3 regions of the Citrobacter sp. GW821-FHT07H02 genome follow, and region 3 is predicted to be linked to each of the others. Evidence: predicted binding sites of a transcription regulator. Region 3 holds the regulator's gene; each other region holds the start of a gene.

Region 1 (4,258 bases), on a different contig from region 3:
TCGAGTGATTCAATCCCTGAACAAACTCGATCTCTTCTTCAAAGGTATGAACACGGAAATCAGATTTCCCCATCGGGAAACGCCCTGGATAAGTCTGCACTTTCTTACCGTTTTCAATGTCGAAGCCTTCGGTAAATTTCAGCGACTTAATTTCATCCAGCGTGAAGTCGATGGCGTAGTAACGACCGTCTTTACGCGCACGGTCTGGAAAGCGTTCGGCAACATCGGTGACCCGGTCAAGATAATGGTCATGGAGGACGACTAAATGGTCGTCCTTGGTCATCACCAGATCTTGTTCCAGATAATCTGCGCCTTGCGCATACGCCATCGCTTTGGCTGGCAACGTATGCTCAGGCAGATAGCCACTGGCGCCGCGATGCGCGATCACAATTTTGTCGCTGTTGTCGGCTGCAACAGCGCTGCTTCCCATCACCATTCCGGCCATCATCAGCGCCATGCTCAGGTTCTTTAGCGTCGTTTTCATTTGATTAACTCCCGCTGCGTTTCAGCGTCAGCTCTTCGTGATGACGTTTTTCGCCAATCATCACAACAACGAGCAGAATCACCGCCAGCACGCTGCCGCCGATCATCACCATGAAGCCGCCGTCCCAGCCGAAGAAGTCAACGGTGTAACCCACAATGGCGCTCGCCGCCACGGAGCCACCCAGATAACCGAACAAGCCGGTAAAGCCCGCCGCTGTACCTGCCGCTTTTTTCGGTGCCAGTTCCAGAGCGTGCAAACCAATCAGCATGACCGGGCCATAGATAAGGAAGCCGATAACGATCATACATGCCATATCCACACCTGGATTACCCGCCGGGTTCATCCAGTAGACGATAGTGGCGATAGTCACCAGCGTCATAAAGAACACGCCGGTTGCCCCACGGTTACCACGGAAGACTTTATCCGACATCCAGCCGCACAGCAGCGTGCCCGGAATACCGGCATATTCATAAAGGAAGTAAGCCCAGGAGGATTTATCCAGCGCGAAATGTTTCACTTCCTTCAGATAGGTCGGCGACCAGTCGAGGATGCCGTAGCGCAGCAGATAGACAAACACGTTAGCAATCGCGATGTACCACAACAGTTTGTTCGGCAACACGTACTGCATAAAGATTTGCTTCGCCGTCAGCTCTTCTTCTGCATTTTCGTTGTAATCGTCCGGGTAGTCGTTTTTGTACTCTTCGATAGGCGGTAAGCCACAGGATTGCGGGGTATCGCGCATCATGGCAAAGGCAAAGAGCGCGATAACAATCGCACCGAACGCCGGCATGTAAAGCGCCGCTTTCCAGTCGTTAAACCAGGCCATACCCAGCAGGAACAGCAGCGGTGGAATACCGCCGCCCACGTTATGCGCGCAGTTCCAGACAGAAACAATACCGCCACGCTCTTTCTGTGACCACCAGTGCACCATCGTGCGGCCACACGGCGGCCATCCCATCCCCTGGAACCAGCCGCAGAGGAACAACAGAACGAACATAATGGCGATACTGGACGTTGCCCACGGTACAAAGCCCATGAACAACATGACTGCTGCCGCCAGTATCAGGCCCGCAGGCAGGAACACGCGTGGATTCGAACGGTCAGAAACTGACCCCATGATGAACTTTGAAAAACCATAAGCGATAGAGATCCCGGACAAGGCAAAACCAAGATCGCCACGGGAAAAGCCCTGCTCGACCAGATACGGCATCGCCAGAGCAAAGTTTTTACGTACCAGATAGTACGCAGCGTAGCCAAAGAAAATCCCCAAAAATATTTGCCAGCGCAATCGACGATACGTCGGGTCGATCTCCGCCGCTGGCAAACGCGCACTGTGCGACGCGGGTTTAAAAATACTTAACATATGTAGCCTCCGTGGCCGTATTTAGTTTGAGATAGACACCGCAGTTCGTTCAAACAGCCCCTCTGCTCCCAGTGTGGCCGCGATGTTAAGGAAAGATACATGTCGTTAATGTGAATTACAGCACATATTGTTACGGAATTATGACAAATGTTCAAAAAGGCGCACGAAATCACGTTTCATTTTCGAATAATGCGCGATTATGCGCGAAATCAAACAAACCATGATTTTTATGTGGCTAAATGATAAAAAAACGAACAATGAGGAAAAACAATGAAAACGCGCGACTCGCAATCAGGTGACGTGATTATCATTGGCGGAGGGGCCACGGGTGCAGGGATCGCCCGTGACTGTGCGCTGCGCGGATTGCGCGTCATCTTAGTAGAACGCCATGACATCGCGACTGGCGCAACAGGCCGTAACCACGGGTTGCTGCACAGCGGCGCGCGTTACGCGGTGACGGATGCCGAATCCGCGCGCGAGTGTATTAGCGAAAATCAGATCCTGAAAAGGATCGCCCGCCATTGCGTAGAGCCGACTGATGGCCTTTTCATTACTCTGCCAGAAGATGAATTATCCTTTCAGGCCACCTTTATTCGCGCCTGTGAAGAGGCTGGGATCCGCGCTGAGGCGATTGATCCCCAACAGGCGCGAATCATTGAACCTGCGGTAAACCCCGCGCTGATCGGTGCCGTAAAAGTGCCGGATGGCACGGTTGATCCTTTCCGTTTGACCGCCGCCAACATGCTGGACGCGAAAGAGCATGGCGCAACTATTTTGACGGCGCACGAAGTGACCGGGTTAATTCGCGAAGGGGCAACGGTGTGTGGCGTCAACGTGCGCAACCATCTGACAGGCGAAACCCAGTCTCTGCACGCGCCGGTCGTGGTGAACGCCGCCGGAATTTGGGGTCAGCGCATCGCCGAGTATGCCGACCTCAGTATCCGCATGTTCCCGGCGAAAGGCTCGCTGCTGATCATGGATCACCGTATTAACCAGCATGTGATCAACCGCTGCCGTAAACCGTCCGATGCCGATATTCTGGTCCCCGGCGATACCATTTCACTCATCGGTACGACCTCGACACATATCGATTACAACGAGATTGACAGCAACCGCGTGACCGCCGAAGAGGTTGATATCCTGCTGCGCGAAGGTGAGAAGCTGGCACCAGTAATGGCGAAAACGCGCATTCTACGCGCATACTCCGGTGTGCGCCCGCTGGTCGCCAGTGACGATGATCCGAGCGGACGTAACGTCAGCCGTGGCATCGTGCTGTTTGACCACGCCGAACGTGATGGTCTGGACGGCTTTATCACTATTACCGGCGGGAAGCTGATGACCTACCGCCTGATGGCGGAATGGGCAACCGACGCCGTTTGCCGCAAACTGGGCAACAGCCGTCCCTGCGTCACGGCGCAAACCGCGCTGCCTGGCTCGCAGGAACCCACTGAAAATACGCTACGCCGCATCATTTCCCTGCCCGCACCGTTGCGCGGTTCTGCCATCTATCGCCATGGCGATCGTACGCCAGCATGGCTCAGCGAAGGGCGTCAGCATCGCAGTCTGGTCTGTGAATGCGAAGCGGTCACTGCCGGTGAGGTTCAGTACGCAGTCGAAAATTTAACGGTGAACAGCCTGCTGGATTTACGTCGTCGTACCCGTGTCGGGATGGGAACCTGTCAGGGCGAACTGTGCGCCTGTCGTGCCGCCGGTCTGCTACAACGTTTTAATGTCACCACCGCCGCGCAATCTATCACCCAGCTTTCTGAATTCCTCAACGAACGCTGGAAAGGGGTACAACCTATTGCCTGGGGTGACGCACTGCGCGAGAGTGAATTCACCCGCTGGGTATATCAGGGATTATGCGGCCTGGAGAAGGAGCAGCAGAATGAAATTTGATACGGTCATTATGGGCGGTGGCCTCGCCGGATTACTGTGCGGCCTGCAACTGCAAAAAAGCGGATTACGCTGCGCTATCGTCACCCGTGGTCAAAGCGCGCTGCATTTTTCCTCCGGTTCGTTGGATCTCCTGAGCACGTTGCCGGATGGTCAGCCCGTCACCGATATCAAAACGGGTCTGGAATTATTGCAGGCGCAAGCACCAGCTCATCCCTACTCCACCATCGGCTCGCAACATGTGCTGAATCTGGCACAACAAGCGCAGGACTTGCTGGAAGCGTGCGGCGCCCGTTTACACGGCGACGTTTTGCAAGCGCATCAGCGTGTCACACCGCTGGGCACCTTGCGAACGACCTGGCTCAGTTCACCGGAAGTGCCAGTCTGGCCGCTTGCCGCCCAACGCATTCGTGTGGTGGGGGTAAGCGGCCTGCTGGATTTTCAGGCGCACCTTGCGGCCGCCTCTTTGCGCCAACTCGGCCTTGAGGTCGAAACCGCAGAAATTGAACTCCCCG
Region 2 (4,258 bases), on a different contig from region 3:
CTTATCCGGCCTACAACCGCCTACGTATTACTGCACCACTTTATTCACGCTGGTCATCGCACCCATTGCGGCGGTCAGACGGTCGAGGTCATCCAGCTGCGCCTTCAGCGCCGACGTTTTGCTGGTTTTCTCTTCCTCGTTCAGCCCCTTGTTGTCTTTCACGCCCTGCATCTCTTTAAACAGCGCCAGCTGGCGAATCGGCACCAGTTGCAGATCGCTGGAGGCGCGGAACGGTGCCCAGCCCAGACGTTCCAGGGTGGTTTTCTCTTCCGGTGTTTTGCCGTAATTCATGAAGAAGTCGTACACCTTGTCCTTGGTGGTTTCGGAGAGATTCTTACGCCAGACGATCGGATCGCCGGGGATCAGCGGCGACTTCCAAATCACCTTCAGCGCTTTCAGCTTTTCCGGCGCGGAGGTTTTCAGCTTGTCGAGGTTTTCGGTGTTGTTGGTGGCGACATCCACCTGCTTATTGGCGACGGCCAGCGCGTTGGTTTCGTGTCCGGCGTTGACGGTGCGTTTGAAGTCGCTGGCGGCGATGTTGTTTTTGGCGAAGACGTAATAACCGGGGACGAGGAAGCCTGACGTGGAATTGGGATCGCCGTTACCGAAGGTCAGATCCTTACGTTTGGCGATCAGATCGTTCAGGTTATTGATCGGACTGTCTTTGTTGACGATCAGCACGCTCCAGTAGCCGGGCGATCCATCGGCCGCGACCGTCTGGGCAAAGACCTGACCGTTGGCGCGATCCACCGCTTCCATCGCCGAAAGGTTGCCGTACCAGGCGATATCGACTTTGTTAAAGCGCATCCCCTGGATGATCCCGGCGTAGTCCGGGGCGAAGAAGGCGTTCACTTTTATGCCCAGCGACTTTTCCATATCCTTCAGGAACGGTTCCCACTGGGGCTTCAGGTTTTGCTGTGATTCGGTCGAAATAATGCCAAAGTTCAGCGCTTTTTCCTGTTCTTCGGCATGCGCCGGGCTTAACAAGGTGCTGATGCTGAACATGCTGGTGAAGGCCAGCGCGGCAACGGCTTTATAGCTCATCTATGTTCCTCACTTAGACATTGTTCCAGGCTATTTCACTTATCCGCCTGGTCTTTTCAGTTAAATTAAGCAGCCTGCGCGCTCTGTTCGACGCGGTTCATGCTGCGGTAGAGATGGTCAAATCTTTCGTTATCAAAGTGCTGGCTGCTGCCGTCATAGAACACGTGTCCCTGGCGCAGTGCGACAATGCGTTCGCAGTAGCGCAGGGCGTAATCCACCTGATGCAGCGTGACGACCACGGTGATGCCGTCGGTCTGATTGATATCGCGCAGGGTGTCCATCACGATGCGCGCGGATTCCGGGTCCAGCGAGGCGATCGGCTCATCGGCCAGAATGACCTTCGCCTGCTGCATCAGAGCGCGGGCGATGGCCACGCGCTGCTGCTGGCCGCCAGAGAGTGTTGAAACGCGTTGATATGCAAAGTGCGCCATCCCGACGCGGGTCAGCGCCTGCAATGCGTGCTGTTTCTGCTCCAGGCTGAACCAGCTAAAACAGGTACGCCAGAACGGCGTGCTGCCGAGTGCACCGATCAGCACGTTCTCGAGTACGGTCAGACGGTTCACCAGATTGAACTGCTGGAAGATGTAACCCGTGTGGGCGCGGCTTTTGCGGATGTCGCGTGCCAGACGGCCTTCGCGCTGGACGGTACGCCCCATTAGCTCCACATGACTGCCTGGCGATTTATCGCCAGTAATCAAACCGCTTAAGTGACGTAAAAGGGTGGATTTGCCGGAACCGGACGGGCCAAGCAGAGCCACCATCTCACCGGAAGCGATGTCCATATCAACGGCGTGTAGCGCCTGCTGCTGATTGAACGTTTTGGAGAGTTTCTCGACACGAATCATCGTTTGCATGGTGCGGCCTCACTAAAAAAGTGGCCCCATCGTGGCGGATTAATGTGACAATTTTGTTAAGCGTTGGTGACTTGATGATGAAGAGTTGAGGCGAGATTGATGACAGAACGGGAGGGCGAGCCTCCCGTCAGGTTACTCGGTCGGCTGCTGCTGTTTCACAACGTTAATCATCCACGGCACGCCGTACTGATCGGTGACTTTACCGAATCCGTGCGCCCAGAAGGTTTCCTGCCAGTCCATTTCGATTTGACCTTTGGCGGCAAGGTTGTCAAACCAGCGCTTCCCTTCTTCGACATTTTGCGTATCAAGCACCAGCGTGAAGCCGGAGTAGTGTGCTTTGCCTGATGTAACGGCATCACTCATCATGATATCGCTACCCGCAATGCGCACGTTGGCGTGGGCAATGGCGTTATCGGGGAATTTCATTCCGGACGGGCAACCGTCCTCGCTGTCCTGCGCCGATTTGGGCATTTCACCGAAGCTGATTTTGTAGAGCAGTTCTGCGCCCAGTGTCTGTTGGTAGTACGCGATGGCGTCGGCGCAATTGCCGGCAAAAGAGATGTAGGGACTTAACGGCATAATGTTTACCTCAGGTAAAAGAAGCCAGTTAAGTGTAGTTATCGTAGGCCCGGTAAGCGAAGCGCCACCGGGCAATAAATGCCGGATGGTGGCGTAAACGCCTAATCCGGCTTACAAAAATCAGTTCTTTTTCACGAACTCGGATTTCAGCTTCATGGGGCCAAAACCGTCAATTTTGCAATCGATGTTATGGTCGCCTTCGACCAGGCGGATGTTCTTCACTTTGGTACCGATCTTCAGCATTGAAGAACTGCCTTTCACTTTCAGATCTTTAACCACGGTGACGCTGTCGCCGTCTGCCAGCAGATTGCCGTTGGCATCTTTCACGATCAGCTCATCGCTGTCGTGAGCCGGTTCGGCATCGTTCCATTCGTGAGCACATTCCGGGCAGATGAACATGCCGTTATCTTCGTAGGTGTATTCGGAGTTGCATTGTGGGCAATGGGGTAATGACATGTGGATTTCCTCAAAAGGTCAGCAGGGGCAAAAGCGCCCAAAAATGGCAGATTGCCGAAAAAGGCCGCAATTATACATAAAATCCTTAACGTTGTCGGGACTATTCCCAACTTAAGAATATGCCACCCCGCGACTGAAGGTCGCGGTGAGGGCAAAAAAATGTCATGACGATTTTTTAAGGGAAATTGCTACGTTTTGCTATTTAAGATAAGGTGAGGCAAACCTTCTTATAATAATGATCCAGCGGCACTAACACATCCTCGGTTTTTGTTAGTGAGCGCAATCTTACCCCCTAATTCAGGTAGGTAAGAATGACGCTATTGAGTCTGAAAATTTATATGTTCATCATAATTTAAGTGACATGTACTGAACGCCTTTCTTTATCTTTCTTATGGTTAACGGTCAGCAAGAAGCGGTCAGCAAGTGTTGATACATTCCTTATAACCCTCAGGGGTTTATTTTTTTAATATTTTCTATACGTAATTAAATATGCCGAAAATTCATAATAAAAATCACGGCTAAATAAAAGTAATATAAATTTGCGTTAAGGAAAGATTTTTTATGCACACACAGACAATCTATGAATTAAGTCAGGAAGCCGAGCGTTTGTTATTACTCGCGCTCTCGCATCTGAGGCAAATAGCCGCATTTTCGCCTACGATGCTGGAGAGTGAGGGAAACGACAAAAGTGGGGAGAGTATTCTTCCCCCACATTTTAGCGCCCGTGGCATTGCTGCCCAACACGCTATGCTGAACAATGAGTTGCGTAAAATTACGCGGCTGGAAATGGTTCTGGCTATCGTTGGCACCATGAAAGCGGGAAAATCGACGACGATTAACGCGATTGTCGGAACGGAAGTGTTGCCCAACCGCAATCGCCCGATGACCGCGCTGCCGACGTTGATCCGTCACACCCCGGGTCAGCAGGAACCGGTGCTACTTTTTTCCCATGTCGCCCCGATTGATACCCTGATGCACACGTTGCAACAACGACTGCAAGCGTGCGATCGCCAGCATCTGACACTGGCGCTGGAAATCGACAAAGACATGGATGACCTCATCCAGCGCATTGAACAAGGCGAGGCGTTCGAGCGTCATTACCTGGGCGCGCAGCCAATTTTCCACTGCCTGAAGAGCCTGAACGATCTGGTGCGTTTGTCGAAAGCGCTGGAGGTTGATTTTCCGTTTTCCGCCTACGCCGCCATTGAACATATCCCGGTGATTGAGGTTGAGTTTGTGCATCTGGCGGGGCTGGAGAATGCGCTGGGGCAACTGACTTTACTGGATACGCCTGGGCCAAACGAAGCCGGACAACCGCACCTGCA
Region 3 (4,258 bases):
CGCGGCGTAGCGAACAGCGGACCTACGGCCAGATAACAGACGGTGGCCAGCAGAAGTCCTGCTACTTTACCAATTGGCGCACTCAGGCTGTCTACGCCACCACCGACTTTTGCCAGCGCCACAACCGTAAGAACCGGCAGTCCAACCGCGGTGATAAGAAAGCCGAGCGCTGCAGTCCAGACGTGTTCGCCTGCCTGCAGACCTACCATAGGAGGAAAAATAATGTTGCCTGCGCCAACGAACAGCGCAAATGTCATAAAGCCCAAGGCGATAATATCGCGCGATTTTAACTGATGGGTCATAAAATTTTACTGCCTGTGGATGTGGTGTTGAAAACGTTAAATTTTCTGCTTTTCCCTGGGGGACAATACAGCGGAATTTTTAATCAATTCCAGCGGGATATGCTCCCGACCTGGCGCGGCGAAGAATAGTTTTTCGATTTACCGCATTAATGCAGTCTGTATGACAGCATCTGAGGCGCAATTTAAACGCTTATAACGTTTTAAAGCAAGATGGGATCCCAAAACCAGAACAATATATCAAGATGAATATACGGCTTAGAACAAAACACCATCCATAAGAAAAAGTCATGGCTAATCATGCGAACAAAAAAGCATCAGACGTTGAAAAATTCAGCAGGTGAATCTTTACCGCAAAGAAAAAAAGCCAGCATTCGCTGGCTTATGGAAAGATAATCTTACATTGCAACATTAAGCATTATTTTTGGCAATTAAACGTTCCGGCAGAACAAAACTAAACCGCGTGCCTTTCCCCACGGTGCTGTCGATAATCAATCGACTGTCGTGATGATTTAATGCGTGCTTAACAATCGCCAGCCCCAAACCGCTGCCGCCAGTTTGCCTGGATCGCGCCTTATCGACCCGGTAAAAACGTTCGGTCAGGCGCGGAATATGCTCAGGCGCAATGCCTGGACCATCATCCTCCACGCTGAACTCCACGCCCTGCGCGGCGAGCTGCCAGCGCACGGTGATATGCGTCCCCGCCGGGGTGTGATTCACCGCGTTATAAACCAGATTCGAGATCGCACTACGCAACTGATCATCATTGCCCAGCACGCAAAGCTGACTGTCAACCTCAAACGTGAAGCTGTGCTGCTGCTGACTTAACGTTTGCGCCTCGCGTTCAACAACACGCAGCATCATCGGTACGTCCACGCGTTCGTTGAGCAGCAGTACAGGCGCGGCCTCAATTTTCGACAGCGTCAGTAACTGTTTCACCAGCCCTTCCATGCGGTGTGTTTGCTCACGCATCGTATGCAGCGCTTTTTCCCGCGTGGCCCCCTCCAGAGATTGCTCCTGCATCATCTCCAGATAGCCCTGCAACACGGTGAGCGGTGTACGCAGCTCATGACTGACGTTGGCGAAAAAGTTTCGCCGCGCCCCTTCGAGCTGGTGCATTTGCGTCACATCACGCGCCACCATCAACAACTGCTTGTCGGTGTAGGGCATCACCCGAATCTCCAGATGCCGTCCGGTGTTTAACACCAAATTGATCGGTCGGGTGAAATCGCGGTTTTTCAGATACTGCGTAAATTCCGGATAACGCAGCAGGTTGAGAATGTTTTGCCCATTATCATCAGGCCAGCGTAATCCCAGTACCTGTTGCGCCAGACCGTTACACCAAAAGATGCCCCCGTCTTCTGTGGTCAACACCACCGCATCAGGGAGCGATTCCGCCCCGCTGCGAAAACGTTTAATGAGATTCCCCAGTTCACGGCGGCGTTTCTTGTTACGTAACTGCATTTGATGCAGGCCGTAAAGCAGCGGTTCCCAGCTTCCGCTTCCTGGCGGCGGGGTCATACTTCTGTCGACCCACAACCACCAGGAGAGACGTAATAAATTCCAGAAATGCCAGATGAGCAGTCCCGTTACCGACGCCAGTAAAAACCAGGGCAGATAACCAAAAAATACACTAAGGATGAAGGCCGGGAGGCAGCAAAGTATCAGCTCCAGCACCAGCCTTTTCCATGACAGCCGTTCCAGCACGCGTCACACTCCATTCACGATTTGAAAGCCTTGCCAGCCTGATAGGCGGCAAGGCGTCAGAAGCGGGTCGAAAAGCGATACCCTGTCCCACGTACGGTTTGTACCATGCGGTCATGACCGCTCTGTTCCAGCGCTTTACGCAGGCGGCGAATATGGACGTCGACCGTACGGTCCTCCACATACACGTTGGTGCCCCAGACGTGGTTTAGCAGTTGCTCTCGACTGTAGACGCGCTCAGGATGCGTCATAAAAAAGTGCAGCAATTTGAATTCGGTAGGTCCCATATCAAGCGGGCTTTCCCCGGTCATCACCCGGTGCGATGTCGGGTCGAGGCTCAGTCCTTGCATCTCAATCACCTCTTCGACCGCCATCGGTGAAATGCGGCGCATGACCGCTTTGATCCGCGCGACCAGCTCCTTGGGCGAGAACGGTTTTGTGACATAGTCGTCCGCCCCCGTTTCCAGTCCACGCACGCGGTCTTCCTCTTCCCCTCTGGCCGTTAGCATAACGACGGGGATTTCGCGGGTCATCGCCTCACGTTTGAGATGTTTAATGAACTGAAGGCCGGAGCCGCCCGGCAACATCCAGTCCAGCAGGATCAGATCCGGCCAGGGTTCATTCAGTTGGTTCACTGCACTGTCATAATCTTCGGCCTCGACTGGCTGAAAGCCATTTTGCTCGAGCACGAAGCAGACCATTTCGCGAATTGGAGCTTCATCTTCTACGACCAGAATACGTCTCGCCATGATTTGCCCTGTTATAGAGTTGCTAGTCATCATTATCAATGCGGCGCCATTATGCGTCAGATTTATGACAGTTTTATGAAAAAAAGCGTCAATCCCCACGCCAGATTGTTGATTTATGACACCCCATAAACAAGATATTAACCTCTCTGAAAGGTTATAATCCCGTTCACGCTTTTTCGCCATGGAACTGTTATGCGCATCCTACACACCTCTGACTGGCATCTCGGCCAAAACTTCTACAGTAAAAGCCGCGCCGACGAGCACCAGGCCTTTCTTGACTGGCTGCTGGAAACGGCGCAATCCCGGCAGGTGGATGCGATCATTGTTGCAGGTGATATTTTTGATACGGGCTCGCCGCCAAGCTATGCCCGCGAGCTGTACAACCGTTTTGTCGTCAATTTGCAGCAAACAGGCTGTCATCTGGTGGTATTGGCCGGAAACCATGATTCTGTCGCCACGCTCAACGAGTCACGCGAGATTCTGGCGTTTCTGAACACCACAGTGGTCGCCAGCGCCGGGCACGCGCCGCACTATCTTCCCCGTCGCGACGGTACGCCAGGCGCGGTGCTGTGTCCGATTCCGTTTTTACGTCCGCGTGACATCATCACCAGTCAGGCCGGTCTCAGCGGTCGCGAAAAACAGCAGCATCTGCTCACCGCCATCACCGACTATTATCAGCAGCACTATCAGCAGGCCTGCGAACTGCGCGGCGAACAACCGCTGCCGATTATCGCCACCGGACATTTGACGACCGTCGGCGCCAGTAAAAGTGACGCGGTTCGTGACATCTACATTGGCACCCTGGATGCGTTTCCGGCGCAAAATTTCCCCCCCGCCGATTACATCGCGCTGGGGCACATTCACCGGGCGCAGGTGATTGGCGGGACGGAGCATATTCGCTACTGCGGTTCTCCCATTGCGCTGAGCTTTGATGAGTGCGGAAAAAGCAAATGCGTTCATCTGGTGAGCTTCGAAGACGGAAAACTGCATTCTATAGAGAGCCTCACCGTTCCGGTCACCCAGCCGCTGGCGGTGCTGAAAGGCGATTTAGCGGCCATTACCGAACAACTGGCGTCGTTTAAGAACGCGGCGCAGCACCCGCCCACGTGGCTGGATATCGAAATCACCACCGACGAATACCTGCACGATATGCAGCGAAAAATTCAGGCGTTAACTGACGACCTCCCAGTAGAGGTTTTGCTGGTGCGGCGCAGTCGGGAACAACGTGAGCGAAGCATGGCGAATGAGCGGCGCGAAACCCTGAGCGAACTGAGCGTGGAAGAGGTTTTTGAGCGTCGTCTGGCGCTGGAAGAGCTGGAGGTTCCCCAGCGTGAACGCCTTAACCAACTGTTCAGCACCACCTTACACTCTCTCGCCGGGGAACATGACGCATGAAAATCATCAGCCTGCGCCTGAAAAACCTGAACTCCCTGAAAGGGGAATGGAAAATCGATTTTACGGCGGAGCCGTTCGCCAGCAACGGACTGTTCGCCATTACCGGCCCGA

Evidence for each region. The regulator PhoB, encoded in region 3, activates phosphate uptake and scavenging genes when phosphate is short. The targets are predictions, from matches to a motif close to CTGTCATAAAACTGNCNNAT.
Region 1: the regulator PhoB is predicted to act here: its motif matches at 1,975-1,994, upstream of glpT (glycerol-3-phosphate transporter).
Region 2: the regulator PhoB is predicted to act here: its motif matches at 1,941-1,960, upstream of phnC (phosphonate ABC transporter ATP-binding protein).

What each region holds. Positions count from the first base shown of each region.
Region 1 covers NZ_JBWKPZ010000010.1:48,495-52,752, forward strand. The annotation lists gene glpQ (glycerophosphodiester phosphodiesterase) at 1-484, opposite strand, end outside; gene glpT (glycerol-3-phosphate transporter) at 489-1,847, opposite strand; gene glpA (anaerobic glycerol-3-phosphate dehydrogenase subunit A) at 2,118-3,746, shown strand; gene glpB (glycerol-3-phosphate dehydrogenase subunit GlpB) at 3,736-4,258, shown strand, end outside.
Region 2 covers NZ_JBWKPZ010000007.1:118,121-122,378, forward strand. The annotation lists gene phnD (phosphonate ABC transporter substrate-binding protein) at 28-1,044, opposite strand; gene phnC (phosphonate ABC transporter ATP-binding protein) at 1,110-1,898, opposite strand; gene yjdN (VOC family metalloprotein YjdN) at 2,031-2,477, opposite strand; gene AC07NP_RS10395 (zinc ribbon domain-containing protein YjdM) at 2,598-2,933, opposite strand; gene crfC (clamp-binding protein CrfC) at 3,495-4,258, shown strand, end outside.
Region 3 covers NZ_JBWKPZ010000001.1:21,056-25,313, reverse strand. The annotation lists gene brnQ (branched-chain amino acid transporter carrier protein BrnQ) at 1-302, opposite strand, end outside; gene phoR (phosphate regulon sensor histidine kinase PhoR) at 711-2,006, opposite strand; gene phoB (phosphate response regulator transcription factor PhoB) at 2,063-2,752, opposite strand; gene sbcD (exonuclease subunit SbcD) at 2,945-4,147, shown strand; gene sbcC (exonuclease subunit SbcC) at 4,144-4,258, shown strand, end outside.